One region of the Kocuria sp. KRD140 genome, then DNA from elsewhere that is predicted to be linked to it. Evidence: predicted binding sites of a transcription regulator. Region 1 holds the regulator's gene; the other holds the start of a gene.
The links. Region 1 encodes HspR, which represses chaperone genes until heat shock. Its sites were predicted from a motif close to AAGTTGAGTCNNNNNGACTCAACTT; they were not measured.
Positions count from the first base shown of each region.

Region 1 (7,201 bases):
ACGACGCGGCCGGGACGTCCGCCCGACGGACGACGTCGCAGCGCCGGGCGGTTCACCCGACGGGCGTCCCCTGCCGGCGCGCCGTGAGGACCAGCCCCACGGAGATTACGGCGCACGCCGCCATGCTCAGCACCATGGGCACCGCGGTGTACTCCCCGCCGAGGCCCGTGAGGGGCGTGACGAGCCCGGCCAGGATGAACTGGGCCATGCCCACCACGGCGGAACCTGTGCCGGAGAGGTGCAGCCGTTGGGCCTGGCGCTGGGCCATAGCCACGGCGTTGCCCAGGACGAGTCCCATGCAGGACTGGGCCAGGAACAACAGCACCAGGGTGATCGCTCCGACCACGCCCAGCACCACCAGGACCATGTTGAGCACGGAGAAGGTTGCGAGTCCCGTGACCCCCACGAGCAACAGGGAGGAGGGGTCCCGACTGCCCACGAGCTTGGTGTTGACCACTCCCATGGTGATCGAACCGCACGCGTTGATCGCGAAGATCACGGAGTAGACCAGGGCGCTGAAGCCCAGCACGTTCTGGATCACGAACGAGGACGCGGAGATGTAGGAGAACAGCGCACCGAACGCGAAGGCGAAGCTCAGGGCGTAGAGCGTGAAGTGCCGATCACTGATCATCTGCCCGGCGTTGCGCAGGATGCGCCCCAGCCCGCCCCGCGAGCGCTGCCCCGGTGGGAGGGTCTCCGGCACGATGAACACGGAGCACGCGAGCATCACGGCCCCGAAGATCGCGAGCACCCAGAACACCACGCGCCAGTCGGCCACGGTCGCGATCACACCGCCCGCGAGCGGTGCGACCACGGGTGCCAGGGACGTGATGAGCGCGAGCACCGAGTACAGCTGGGCCGCGCGGTGGCCGTGGGCGATGTCCGAGACCACGGCCCGGGCGATCACCACGCCCGCCGCCCCGGCGAGGCCCTGCACGCACCGCAGGGCGAGCACCCAGTGGATGTCCGGGGCCACGATGATCCCCACGGACGCGAGCAGGAAGATCAGGTTCCCCGTGACCATGAGTTTGTGCCGCCCCAGCACGTCCGAGAGCGGGCCCAGCAGGAATTGACCCAGCGCCATGCCCACCATGTACGCGGTGAGGGTCAACTGGATCATGCTGGCCGGGGAGCCGAACCACTCGCCCATCTCCGGCATGGACGCGAGGTACATGTCCGTGGCCAGCGGGCTCACGGCGGAGAGGATGCCCAGGGCGCCCACGAGCACGATCCAGTCCAGGCGCGGGCTCAATCCCAGCCTGCTGCGACCGGGCTCGGGGGACGCGGGGTTCTGGGTCATGCGGGCTCTCCTGGCACGCGCCTGGGCGCTGAGGGGTGGGTGGGCTGTTCAAATAGTAGGTGCCGCGGGTCACCCGATCCCTTCCTGCGACGCCCCCGCGCCTAGGATGATCCACGATGGAATCCAGCGATCGCACCCCTGACACGTCCGCGCACGACGCGGCCCTCCCGGACTCCCCGGGCAGCGCCCCGGAGGCGTCCCCAGCCCCCGAACAGCCCGCCGAGGCCCGTGCGGCCGGTGCCGCGCCGTCGTCATCCGAGCACACCGATGCCGATGCCACCCCGACGAACGACGGCGCTCCGACGGGTCCCGCCGCGGCGACCGGCGGTGCCCCCGCGGGCGTGGCGTTCCCGCGGCAGCCGTACTCGTTTGTGCGCCGCGGTGACCGGTTGTCCCCCAAGCGCCAGAAGGCGTGGGACGAGCATGCGGGCGAGTGGGTCCTGGACATCCCCCGCGTCATGACCGACACGTCCGTGGATCCCGGCTACCGCCTGGACCGGGAGGCCGTGTTCGGCCGCGTGGCGCCGCTCGTCGTGGAGGTGGGCTCGGGCCTGGGCGAGGCCATCGTGGCCCATGCGGCGGCCCACCCGGAGCTGGACCACCTGGCCGTGGAGGTCTACAAGCCCGGTGTGGCGGATCTACTCATGAAGGCCGCCCAGGCCGGTGTGACCAACGTGCGCGTGGCGCAGGCCAACGCCCCCGAGGTGCTCGAGCACATGCTGGAACCCGGTTCCGTGCACGAACTGTGGGTCTTCTTCCCGGACCCGTGGCACAAGACCCGCCACCACAAGCGGCGCCTGGTCTCCCCCGGTTTCGCCGAACTGGCCGCCCGCGTCCTGGAACCGGGTGGACTGTGGCGGTTGGCCACGGACTGGCAGGAGTACGCGGTGGTGATGCGCGAGGTCCTGGACGGCGCGGACGCGGACTTCGAGAACGTGCATCCGGGTCCGCTCGCGGACGACGAGCACCCGGACGCCGGGTGGGCCCCGCGCTGGGAGGGCCGGATCCTCACGAGTTTCGAACGCAAAGCCACGGAAGCCGGGCGGATACCGCGGGACCTGACCTACCGCCGTCGTTAGCCGGACCCGGGGCGAACCGGTCCGGGGGCCTACTGTGGGAAGGTCCCTGACCGACCGACCCGCAGGAGTCCCGGTGTCCTCCAGTACACGACCGCCCCACCCGTCGGACGCGGAGCCCGAGCCCTCGCCGCGCGGGGGTGCCCGCAAACCGGCGAACCGCAAGGACGCCACGCGCTCGTTCCTCGACGAGATCAACTACCCCCACAACATCCACCCGGCCGTGGTGCCGGGCGTGTCCGTGGAGGACCAGAAGGTGCGCTACGGGATCGACAAGATCGTGGTGGGCGTGGCCGGCGGGTTGATCGTCGCGTTCATCGGGTGGGGTGTCGTGGACACCGCGTCACTCACGGCCGTGTCCGGTGCGGCGCTGAACTGGACGATGCTCAACATGGGGTGGGCATTCAACGTCCTGGCGATCGGGCTGTTGCTCTACCTGCTGTACATCGCGGTGTCCCGCTACGGGCGGATCCCGCTGGGCCTGGACGGGGACCGGCCCGAGTACTCCACGGCGTCGTGGGCGGCCATGCTGTTCGCGGCGGGGATCGGGATCGGGATCATCTTCTTCGGCCCTTTCGAGCCCATGACCTACTTCCTGTCCCCGCGCCCGGGATCCGCGGACCCCGGCACGGTGGACGCCATGAAGAAGGCCTCCGCGCAGGCCGCGCTGCACTGGGGGCTCAACGCGTGGGCCATCTACGGTCTCGTGGGCGTGGCGGTGGCCTACACGTCCTACCGGCGCGGACGCGTTCCACTCATGAGTTCCGTGTTCGCACCGTTCTTCCACAACGGCAACACCGACAACCTGGCCGGCCGGATCATCGACATCCTGGCGATCCTGGCCACCCTGTTCGGCACCGCGGCGTCCCTGGGCATCGGTGCCCTGCAGATCGGGCGCGGTGTGGAGATCTTCACGGGTCTGGGCCCCTCGGGCAACGCCGCGGCGGTCGTCATCATCGCGGTGCTCACCGCGGGGTTCATCGCCTCGGCGGTCTCGGGCGTAGCCCGCGGGATCCGATGGTTGTCCAACATCAACATGGTCCTCGCCGTGGGCCTGGCACTGTTCTTCTTCGTCCTGGGACCCACCGCGTTCCTGCTCAACTTCGTGCCCTCCGTGATCGTCACGTACTTCGCCGAGCTGCCCACCATGCTGTCCGCGTCCATGTCGGATGGCCCCGAGATGCAGGCGTTCCTGTCCTCGTGGACCACGTTCTACTGGGCCTGGTGGGTCTCCTGGGCACCCTTCGTGGGGGTCTTCGTGGCCAAGATCTCCCGGGGCCGCACCATCCGCCAGTTCATCCTGGGGGTGCTGTTCATCCCCTCGTCCATCGTGGTGATGGCCTTCACGGTGCTCGGCGGGACCGCCATCCACCAGCAGATGCAGGACCACGCGATCGCCCCGGACGGCACCGCGCAGACCCTGCCGGCCCCGGAAGAGATCTTCTTCACCGTCCTGGACGGCATGCCCGCGGCCGGCATCATGGCGGGAATCGTGGTGCTCATGCTGGCCATCTTCTTCATCACCACCGCGGACTCCGCCTCCGTGGTGACGTCCCAGATGTCCCAGCGGGGCAACCCGACCCCCAAGCGGCGGATCACCGTGTTCTGGGGACTGTGCATGGCCGGGATCGCCGTGGTGATGTTGTTGATCGGCGGACAGAACGCGCTCACGGGTCTGCAGAACCTGATCACCGTCACGGCCCTGCCGTTCACGCTGATCATGTTCTTCATGGCCGTGGCCTTCCACAAGGACCTGCGCCGGGACCCCATGGTCATCCGCGAGCAGTACTCGCGCTGGGCCGTGGACAAGTCCGTACGCCACGGCATCGACGAGTACGGGGACGACTTCACGTTCTCGGTGGAACGCGCCCCGGACAGCAAGTGGGCGGCGGGCGCGGACTTCGACTCGAGCGCCCCGGAGGTCACCGAGTGGTACCGGCGCACGGACGAGGACGGCAACCCCGTGGCCTACGACTACGAGACGGGCGAGTTCACCGATTCGCACGACGTCGTACACCCCGGCGAGCGCGCGGCAGCGCCTAGGGTGGAACCCGACGCACCCTCCACGGACCCCCAGAGAAAGTAGCCCCGCATGTTGTTCCTGGCCCGCATGGACGTGGTCTTCCCGGAATCGATGACCGACGAGACCAAGGCTGATTACCAGCACCGCGAGAAGGCCTACTCCGGTGAACTCCAGCGCACGGGTGTCTTGAAGGGCATCTGGCGCGTGGTGGGCGAATACGCCAACTACTCGATCTACGACGTCGAGGACAACGACGAGCTGCAGACCGTCCTGTCCGGGTTCCCCATGTTCGCGTACATGAACGTCAAGGTGACCCCGCTGGCCAAGCACCCCAACGCCACCACGGACGACTTCTTCGACGGCAACACGATCCAGGAGTAGTCCTTCCCGGTACCCCGGATGACGAGATCCCTGCGGCCCTTCCCGAGAGGAGCCGCGGGGATCTCGCCGTTCGCGGGTCGTCTACTTCTGCGAGCCGCGCAGCTTCGTGGTCGACGACGACGTCGCATCCCGCCGCACGGACGCCGCGTCCCGGCCCGGGGCCGCATCCCGGCCCAGTATGGCGTCCCGGCCGGTGGCCGCAGCCTCGGGCTTGGCCGGGCGGTAGAGCATGAGCGCCTGGGACACCTTGCGGGGTGAGCGCCGGGTGCCACGGGCCATGCGCACCACATCCCCGGCGGAACCGGCGGTAAAGATCATGTCCCGCTCCTGCCGCGCCCGGCGCTCCCGTTCGAGTTCCTCGGACAGTTCCGTGACCCGGGTCTGCAGCGCCTGCACCTGGTTCTCGAGCTGGATGATGCGCTTGATCCCTTCGAGGGACACGCCCTCCTGGGAGAGCTCCTGGATCTGACGCAATTTCTGCACGTCCAGCTGGGAGTACCGGCGGGCCCGCCCGGAGGCCCGGGACGGGGTCACGAGACCCATGCGGTCGTACTGGCGCAGAGTCTGGGGGTGCATGTCCGCGAGCTCCGCGGCCACCGAGATCACGAACACTGGCTGGGTGAAGTCGATGGCCATGTCAGAGCGCCGCCTCCTCGCTCAGGTTCGCGCGGGGGTCGAAGTCCTCGGTGGCCCGCGCGAATTCCTGCAGTGCTTCCCGTGCGGCATCGTCCAGGTCTGCCGGGAACTGGATCTGCACCGTCACGATCATGTTGCCCGTGGTGGACCCGGACGTGAAGCCCTTGCCCTTGACACGCATCCGGTGCCCGGACGACGTCCCCGCGGGGACCCGCACGGTCACGTGGCCCTCGTCCAGCGTGGGCACCTGCACGGTGGTCCCGAGTCCGGCCTCCGCAGCGGTCACCGGGATGTCTACGTGCACGTCCTGGCCCTCGCGGGTGAAGAACGGGTGCTCCTTGACCTTGACGGCCACGAACAGGTCCCCGTGGCCACCGGGCCCCGAGTGTCCCTTGCCCGCGATCTTCAATCGCTGCCCATCCTTGACGCCCTTGGGCACGCGCACCGTGGTGGACTGGCCGTTGCCCCGGCGCAGTTTCACCGTGGTGCCGTTGTACGCGGAACGCAGCGGGATCGTGGTCGTGGTGTGGATGTCCTCACCCTTGGCGGGCGGTGCCTGGTAGCCACCGAATCCGCCCTGACCCCCGCCGAATCCGCCCTGGCCGCCACTGAAGCCCCCGCCGAACCGCGAATTGCCGCCCTGGCCGCCGAACTGCGCGAACAGGTCCTCGAACCCGCCACCCCCGGAGGTGGAGTAGCTCCTGCGGCCACCGCCGCCGTTGAACAGACCCCCGAAGAGGTCCTCGAACCCGGCGCCGCCAGCGTTGCTCGCGCCACCGGGGCCACCGGCGGTGAACCGCGCCCCGGAACCCATGGCCCGGATCGCGTCGTACTGTTTGCGTTCCTCGGGGTCCGACAGCACCGAATTGGCCTCGGTGATGTCCTTGAACTTCTTCTCCGCGGCCGCATCCCCCGGGTTCTGGTCCGGGTGGTACTTGCGGGCCAGCTTGCGGTAAGCCTTCTTGATGTCCGCCTGGGATGCGTCCTTGGAGACGCCCAGGACAGTGTAGAAATCTTTGTCGATCCAGTCCTGACTGGCCATGACGCCTCCTTCCTCCTGGTACTTCCCTGTGTGACTCGGGGCGGGTCCCGTCATGCGGACCCGCCCCGAGGAATTTCTTGCGTTACGGCTTCGTGGCCACGGCCACCTGAGCCGCCCGGACCACTCGAGCGCCCACACGGAAGCCCGAGCGCAGCACCATGGACACGTGGTCCGGTTCCACCTCGTCGGTGGGTTGCTGCAGCACGGCCTCGTGGACGGTGGGGTCGAAGACCTCCCCCACCTCCCCGATCCGGGTGAGACCCTTCTTGCCCAGGGCGTCCTCGAGCTTGGTCGCGATCGCGGCGAACGGGCCGTCCTCGAGGTCCCCGGCCTTGCGAGCGGCGTCGACGTCGTCCAGGACCGGCAGCAGCGCGGTGATCATCTCGCCGGAGACGAAGTCCCGCAGCTGATCCTTCTCCCGCGCGGTGCGGTTCTTGAAGTTCACGAACTCCGCCTGCAGCCGACGCAGGTCCTCGAGGCGCTCGTCCGCGAGCTTCTGCGCGGCGGACTCGCCCGCCGGGGCGGCGTCGTCCTGCGACGACGCCGCGTCCGCGGCCTGCGTGTCCCCGGCCTGGGCGTCCTGGGACTGAGGGGTGTCCAGGATGTCGTCCACGGTCAGCCCCTCACCACCCTCGGAACGCTCGGTGCCGGTGGAGTCCTGAGCTGAATGATCCGGGTCCTCCGGCACGGACTCGCCGTGACCCTTGGTGTTCTCGGAATCGCTCATGCTCACTTCCTCCCGT
Region 1 is NZ_JABFAW010000007.1:377,394-384,594, forward strand. It holds gene J1M36_RS08110 (multidrug effflux MFS transporter) at 53-1,300, opposite strand; gene trmB (tRNA (guanosine(46)-N7)-methyltransferase TrmB) at 1,417-2,379, shown strand; gene J1M36_RS08120 (BCCT family transporter) at 2,570-4,462, shown strand; gene catC (muconolactone Delta-isomerase) at 4,469-4,780, shown strand; gene J1M36_RS12790 (heat shock protein transcriptional repressor HspR) at 4,862-5,416, opposite strand; gene J1M36_RS08135 (DnaJ C-terminal domain-containing protein) at 5,418-6,458, opposite strand; gene J1M36_RS08140 (nucleotide exchange factor GrpE) at 6,541-7,191, opposite strand; gene dnaK (molecular chaperone DnaK) at 7,188-7,201, opposite strand, start outside.

Region 2 (7,201 bases), on a different contig from region 1:
GACACGGGCGCTGGTGAACAGCACACCAAGGTGTCACCATGGTGGGATGAACGTCACCGCACCGGTTCGTATCGTGGAAGGTCAGGCCGCCAGTGAGCACACGCTGCGCGCCCTGAGCGCGTACTTCAGCGAGTTGAACAACCGGATCGACGGCGGTTTCGATCCCGAACTCACCGAGGTCACCGCCCCGGAGGACGTCACTCCGCCGCACGGGGATTTCTTCCTCATGACGGATTTGGTCACGGGCTCGGTCATCGCGTGCGGCGCGGTGCGCAAACTCGACGACGACCGCGTGGAACTGCGCCGGATCTGGGTCACCCCGGAACACCGCGGACAGGGCCACGCGCGCACCCTGGTGCGGGCACTCGAGAACAAGGTGCGCGCTTTCGGCGCCACCACGGCCGTGGTCTCCCTCAACGAGGAGATGACCGAGGGGATCGCGATGTTCCGCAAACGCGGCTACGAGCCCGTGGATTCCTTCCACGACGCCACCACGGCCTCGGTCTTCCTGGCCCGCCAGTTGTAGCCCCACCGATCGCAGGCCAGCAGTCATAAACCCGCAGGGTATGAACCCGCCGAGCGGTGAACCTCAGTCGCGGGCCTCGCGCGTCTTCTTCTGATTGGCCTTGTCGATCGCCTCGACCAATTCGTCCTTGGTCATGTCCGAGCGTCCCGTGATGTCCAGTTCCTGGGCGAGTTCGTACAGGTGCTCCTTGCTGGCGTTAGCGTCCACCCCGCCGGCGGTGTCCTCCGAGTTCAGGCCGCCCTTCTCGGCGCTGTCGTCCGAGGGCCCGTTGTGCTCCTTGGGCTCCCAGTGGTCCCCGACCTTCTCGTGGGTGTGCTTGACGGCCGACCACGCGGTGCGCGCCGCCCGGGCGTCGTCGTGGTATTCCTCCTGCGCCGAGTCGTAGGTCTGCGCGAACGTGTCCTGTGCCTTCTCGTCCGAGCGTTGCAGCGTGGACGGGATCTCGTCCTGACGCGCGTGGCCGTTCTTCTTCGCCTTGGGCACGGGGGCCTCCTCAGAGCGTTCGGGTGTCACTGGTGGCTCGATCCTACGCGCCGCCGACGCCGCTGCGACAGGCCCGCCCGCTGCTTGAGTCAGTGCCACTCAGCTTTCGTGCGTCAATGACTAGCACTTCCGCCGACAGCCTGCTACATTAGACGTTGTTGAGTCACAGAGACTCAAGAAACGTGATGGCTCCACGCGGGTAATCGACCGGTTCGCGGGGCACAGCACGTGGGTGCCGCAGAGTGAAGGAGTAATCGTCATGGCTACATTCGACCCGTTCTCCGAGGTCCAGAACTTCGCCAACCAGGTCCTCTCCGGCCGCAACGGCCTGGAGCAGATGCCCATGGACCTCTACCGTCAGGGCGCCAACTACTACTTTGCCGCGGACCTGCCGGGCATCGATCCCACGAGCGTGGACGTGGACGTGGACGGTCAGCTGCTGACCATCCGTGCGCAGCGTCGTCTGCCCTCCGCGGAGAAGGACACCAAGTGGATCGTGCGCGAGCGCCGCAGCCACTCGTTCGTCCGCCAGCTCAACCTGGGCCAGGGCATCGACACGGAGAACATCACCGCCGCGTACGACAACGGCGTGCTGACCGTGACCATCCCCGTGTCCCCCAAGTCCCAGCCGCGCAAGATCCAGGTGGCCACCGGCCAGGAACACCACGACAACGTGGTCCTGGAGCACGACAAGGGCTCGGACGAGGACCGCTCGCAGAACGTGCAGACGGACTCCGAGGGGTCGCAGGACTAACCAGAACCTAACAGGGCCGATCAGGACCGACCCTTCACCGGCACTGACCGGCGAATCCACCCGGTGGGAACAGGCCTGCTCAATCGGGGGCTCACCGCCCCATGACATGACTGTGCCCCGCAGGTCACCCTGCGGGGCACACTCATGTTCACGACGGGGTCAGCGGTTCATCCACCGCACCACGTGGTCGAGGTCCTCGGACGCGCGCGACGTCCAGACCATGAGCGCGTACACGTGCGGTCCGCCCTCACAGACCACCGCGGTGGTGTCCACGTTTGCTCGCACCAGCTCGGCCACGAACTCCATGGTGTCCGGGTAGAGCATGTCCCGGTCACCCTGCAGCACGAACGTGCGGGGCAGTCCGCGCACGTCGCCGAACGCGGGGCTCACCATGGGGTCGGTGACGTCCCGTGTGCCGGCCCACCAACGAGCGGCGGCCCGAGCGCCGTCGGTACCGAGCATGTGGTCCGCGTCCCGGTACGCCTCGATCTGGGGGTTCGTCACCGTGGTGTCCACCCACGGGGCCATGAGGATCAGACCCGCCACGCCGAGATCGTCCGCGTCCCGCAGTCGCATGGCCTGGGCCAACGCCAGACCACCGCCGGCGGAGTCGCCCGACAGGAAGACGCGCGGGCCGAACGAACGGGCCAGGTCCCACACGCCGTCGGCGAGTTCGAGCGCCTCGTCCACCGTGTGATCGGGGGCGAGCCCGTAGCCCGGCACCACCACGGTGACCCCGGTGCGCTGCATCAGGGCGTCGATCCAGCGCCAGTGCACCGTGGTCATGGGGTTCACGTACGCGCCGCCGTGCCAGTGCACGACCACCGGGGCGTCCGCCCGGGTGATGGCCGCCTTGGGCCGCGCGACGATGACCGGGTACCCGGCCACCATGACCTTCTCGAAGCTCGCGCGCTTGTGCATCGCCTTGTGCGGTGCCGCTTCCTCGCCGCGCACGGCCAGGGACTCGAGCAGCTTCTCCTCGGAATCCAGCACATCCGGGAGCACCCGCAACGCCTGGTTCGTGGCGCGCAGCACCGGGTCCGCGGCGCGCACGATCACGTCCGCGGCCGGCTTGGCGGCCCGGTCCTCGGCGATGCACGTGCTCGTGGAAGCCGCCGCATGCCGACCGCGACGCCGCTGGGTCCCCGCGGTCCCGGGCGTTGCGGTGTCTTCGCGGGAGCCCCCATTCTCGGCAGCGCCCGCGGGCTCACCGCGGCGCTGGGCGTCATCGGCCACGGCACCGAGAGGGGCCCCGGTGGCATGGTGCTGCCCAGCCGAGCGACGCTCGGATCCCCGGTGGTAGGTGGCACGGTGATCGGCCGCGGTGCGGTGGTTCCCGGCATGACCGTGGGTCCGCTCGCCGGCCCCGGCACGGTGACCGTGCGACGTCGTCCGACCGGAAACACCGGCCGCACCGGCCGCACCCGCGGTGGCCACGGCGGCGGTCGCGGCGTGCTGCCCGTGACCGGACTTTCCCCGGCGCTTCCCGGACACCGCGCGATGGCGACCGGTGACGGGGGCGGACCCGGCGGCGTCGCCCTCGGAGACCGTGCCGGACTGCCCGGCACCCTGCACGGCGAGGGACTCACCTTCGACGTCCACGTGCGGGAGGATCTTGTCCAGCCAGCGCGGGAGCCACCAGGCCTTCTCGCCCAGCAAACGCATGACCGCGGGGATCAGGAGCATGCGCACCACGAACGCGTCCAGGAGAACGCCGATCGCGAGTGCGAAGCCGATGGGCCGGATCATGGCCATGTCCGCGAAGATGAAGCCCGCGAACACGGAGATCATGATGATCGCCGCGGCGGTGACCACGGAGCGGCCCGCCTTGAAGCCGTAAACCACGGCCTGGCGCGCGGGGTGCCCGTGGGCGTAGGCCTCGCGCATCCCGGAGACCAGGAACAACTGGTAGTCCATGGCCAGGCCGAACAGGATGCCGATCATCAGCGTGGGCAGGAAGCTGAGGATGGGCCCGGGATCGTGCACGCCGAACACGGCGCCGCCCCAACCCCACTGGTACACGGCCACCACGGCACCGAAGGCCGCGAGCACGGAGAGCAGAAAGCCCAGCGTGGCGATCACGGGGACCAGGATGGAGCGGAAGACCATGAGCAGTAACAACAGCGAGATGATCAGCACGACGCCCAGGTAGAGGGGCAGTTTCTCGCCCAGCAAATGGGAGACGTCGATGTTCGCCGCGGTGGTGCCGGCCACGCCCACGTGGACGTCCTCGTTGGCCTGGAGGTCGCCGTTGAGGTCCCGGATGTTGTTGACGAGTTCCTCGGTCGCGGCGTCCGCGGGTCCCGAGGAGGGGATCACCTGGATCACGCCGGTGGTGTTGTCGTCCGTGGTCACACCGGGGAGCACGTTGGCCACGTCGTCCTGCTGCGCCAAGCGGTCCGCCACCGTGTTCATCTTGTCGGTGGCCTCGGCATCGTTGAGACCCCCGGGGAGGTCCACGACCACGGCGAGGGGTCCGTTCTCACCCGCACCGAAGTCGTCCGCGATGCGCTGGTAGGCCTGGTACTGGGTGCTGTCCTGGGGTTCGGTGGACGCGTCCGGCAGGCCCAGGCGCATGGTCTGGGCCGGCAGCGCGAGCACGATGAGCACGGCCGCGCACGCCAGGGTGGTGATCCAGGGATGGCGCAGGTGCAGGGGGACGTCGTGCTCGTCGATGTTCTCCTCGCGGGGCGCGGCGTCCCGCAGCTTCCTGGGCAGCACACGCCGCCCGGCGAGGGAGAGCAGAGCAGGGGTGAGTGTGAGGGTCAGCAGCAGGGCGACCGCCACGGCCACACCGGCCACGGTGCCCATGAGTCCCAGGAACGGGATCGCCGTGACGTTCAGAGCCACTAGGGCCACGATCACGGTCAGCGCCGCGAAGAACACGGCGGTTCCGGAGGTGCCCACGGCCATCCCGATGGATTCCCGCACGGGCATACCTCGTCGCAACTGCTGCCGGTGCCGGTTGAGCACGAACAGGGAGTAGTCGATGCCCACGGCCAGGCCCAGCATGACGCCGAGCATGGGCGTCACGGACATCATGTCGATCACGCCGGAGAACGCGAGGGTGGCACTCGTGGCGATGGCCACGCCCAGCAGCGCGGTCAGCACGGGCAGCGCCGCGGGGACCACGGCGCGCAACATGATCAGCAGCACCAGGGCCGCGATGATCACGCCCACGATCTCCGCCGGACCCACCAGGGAAGAGATGTCCTGCGCGAGCTCCTGGGAGAACTCGGCGTCCACGCCGTCCACGGGGTGGTCCTTGATGGCGTCCATCACTGCGCTCTTGGTGTCCGATTCCACGGAGGTTTGGTCCACCGAGAAGCTCACCACGCTGATCACGGAGTTGCCGTCCCGGGAGACCACGCGGTAGTCACCCATGCGTTCCATGGCCCGTTCGCCCTCTTCGAGCTGGGCCTTCTGCTGGGCGATCTGCTGCGGGTCGATCCCGCGTTGCTGCAGGATGCGCTGTTCGCTCACGCCCGGCGGCAGGTTCTGGCGCAGCTGTGCGAGTGCTTGCTCGCCCTGCTCGACCTGCTGGCGGCCGTCCCGCAACTGCTGCCGACCGTCGTCCAGCTGTTGCTGCGTCTGGAACGGGTTGCTCGTGGAGGCCACCTGGTCCACGTCCTCGGTGGCCTTCAGAGCCTCGGCGATGCCGTCCTTCTGGGCCTGCGTGAACTCGGAGCCGTCCTCCGTGAAGAACACGACGCGCCCGGTACCCTGGTTCGCCTCCGGGAGTTCGTCCTTGAGCCGATCCGCGAGGTTCTGGGTCTCGGTGCCCGGGATCGTGATGGCGTTGCTCAGGTTCACACCCGACATGGCGACCCCGCCCACGGCCAACGCAAGCACCGCGAGCCATACCAAGATCACCGCCCACGCGTGGGAGGCTGCGCTCTTGCCCAGCCTGTACAGAAGTCGTGCCACGGGATTCTCCTACTGAATCGGAAGTTCTCTGGTGGGTGCGTCGCGCGGGGCGGCGGCTGATCGGTCCATGGGTGCTGTGCGGTTGTCGACGACGCCGCGGCGCCGGTCTGCGGTCTCGGGCCCCGGCGTCGGGGGCTCGCCGGTGGTGCTGGTCAGGTTTTCGGGTCGGGTTTCGGATCGGTGCGCGGCATCAGGAATCGAAGCCCCGCCCCAGGACGCCGAGTGCGGTGGTCAACAGTTCGTCCCAGATCCGGCGGCCCCGCTCGTCCAGCTCGCCCCCGGTGCGCGCAACCCATTCGTCGAGGCACTCAGCGAACGAGTTGATGAGCGTGGTGGCCACCAAGTGCGTCTCGAAGGACGAGTGCTGCGGCAGTCGTTCGCGCAGCACCTCGTTCAAGCGGTCCACGGCGGTGCGGGTCACCCTGAATCCCCACAGCGAGGCCGCGGGGGTGTCCTGCAGGTCCACGGAGAACACCGGTTGGAGTTCCTCGATCAGGGTGTGGGTGCGCAGCGATCCGATCAACTGCCGGTAGACGTCCCCCAGGGAAACGTCCGACGTCGCCGCTGTCGTACCCTTCGGCGTCGTCGGCTCCGGGAGATCCCGCAGCACCCCGTCGATCAGCCCTGCCACGAGTTCCGAGAGGTACTCGAACACCGCGTCCTGGGCCGAGGGGAAGTGGTTGAAGATGGTCCGGCGGGAGACCCCCGCCCGCGCGGCCAACTCGTTGACGGTCACGCGGTCGGTGCCCAGCTCGGTGGCCAGTTCACCCGCGGCCGCGATGATGGCCCGCCGATTGCGCAGCCGGATGGCTTCGCGCTTGTCCTTGGGCTCCCCCGATCGGGGCTCACCCGAACGGTCGTCGGCGCATCCGGACAGCAACGTGGTCAACACGTGATCCATCGTACGGCAGTAATTGCACTGTGTGCATCTTCTGATGAGGAGGCTCTCATCACCTCCCCGCCAAGTCTGCGTACGTCAGTCCTTTAGGGATCGATGGTGGGGGCGTCGGTCCCTGGAACGTCGGTTGTCGGAGCGTCCTGCGAGGTATCCCGCCCGCACGTGATCCGGGAGCATGCCACCACCGGTGAGCCAGGCCAGATGGGTGGCCCCGTCGGGGATCTTCATCGGGTTCTCCCCCGCTCCCTCGTGGGCGACGCGCCGCAGGGCGTCCAGGGCCGCGGCGGCCGAGGGCTCCACCACCATGCCCTCCGCGCCATGCAGGCTCCTGACCTGGGACAACATCGCTTCATCCGTGCACGTGACGTAACCGGCGAGCAACCCTTCCACGGCTCGACCCACGAATCCCGAGGCCCGCCCCACCGCGAGCCCGTCCGCCACCGTGCGGGTGTCCAACCCCAGTTCCGCCACCGAGATCCCGTCATGACGACCCGTGTACACACCCAGGAGCATGCAGGGTGCGCGGGTGGGTTCCACGAACACACAATGCGCTGCATCCCCGAATTCCCGTTTCAATCCGTACGCCACGCCGCCCGGGGCTCCCCCGATGCCA
Region 2 is NZ_JABFAW010000005.1:42,254-49,454, forward strand. It holds gene J1M36_RS05830 (GNAT family N-acetyltransferase) at 47-526, shown strand; gene J1M36_RS05835 (ChaB family protein) at 590-1,009, opposite strand; gene J1M36_RS05840 (Hsp20/alpha crystallin family protein) at 1,269-1,763, shown strand; gene J1M36_RS05845 (MMPL family transporter) at 1,923-5,690, opposite strand; gene J1M36_RS05850 (TetR/AcrR family transcriptional regulator) at 5,881-6,582, opposite strand; gene J1M36_RS05855 (D-serine ammonia-lyase) at 6,667-7,201, opposite strand, start outside.
Region 2: J1M36_RS05840 (Hsp20/alpha crystallin family protein) is a predicted target of HspR. The motif match lies at 1,091-1,115, and genes of this name have one in related genera.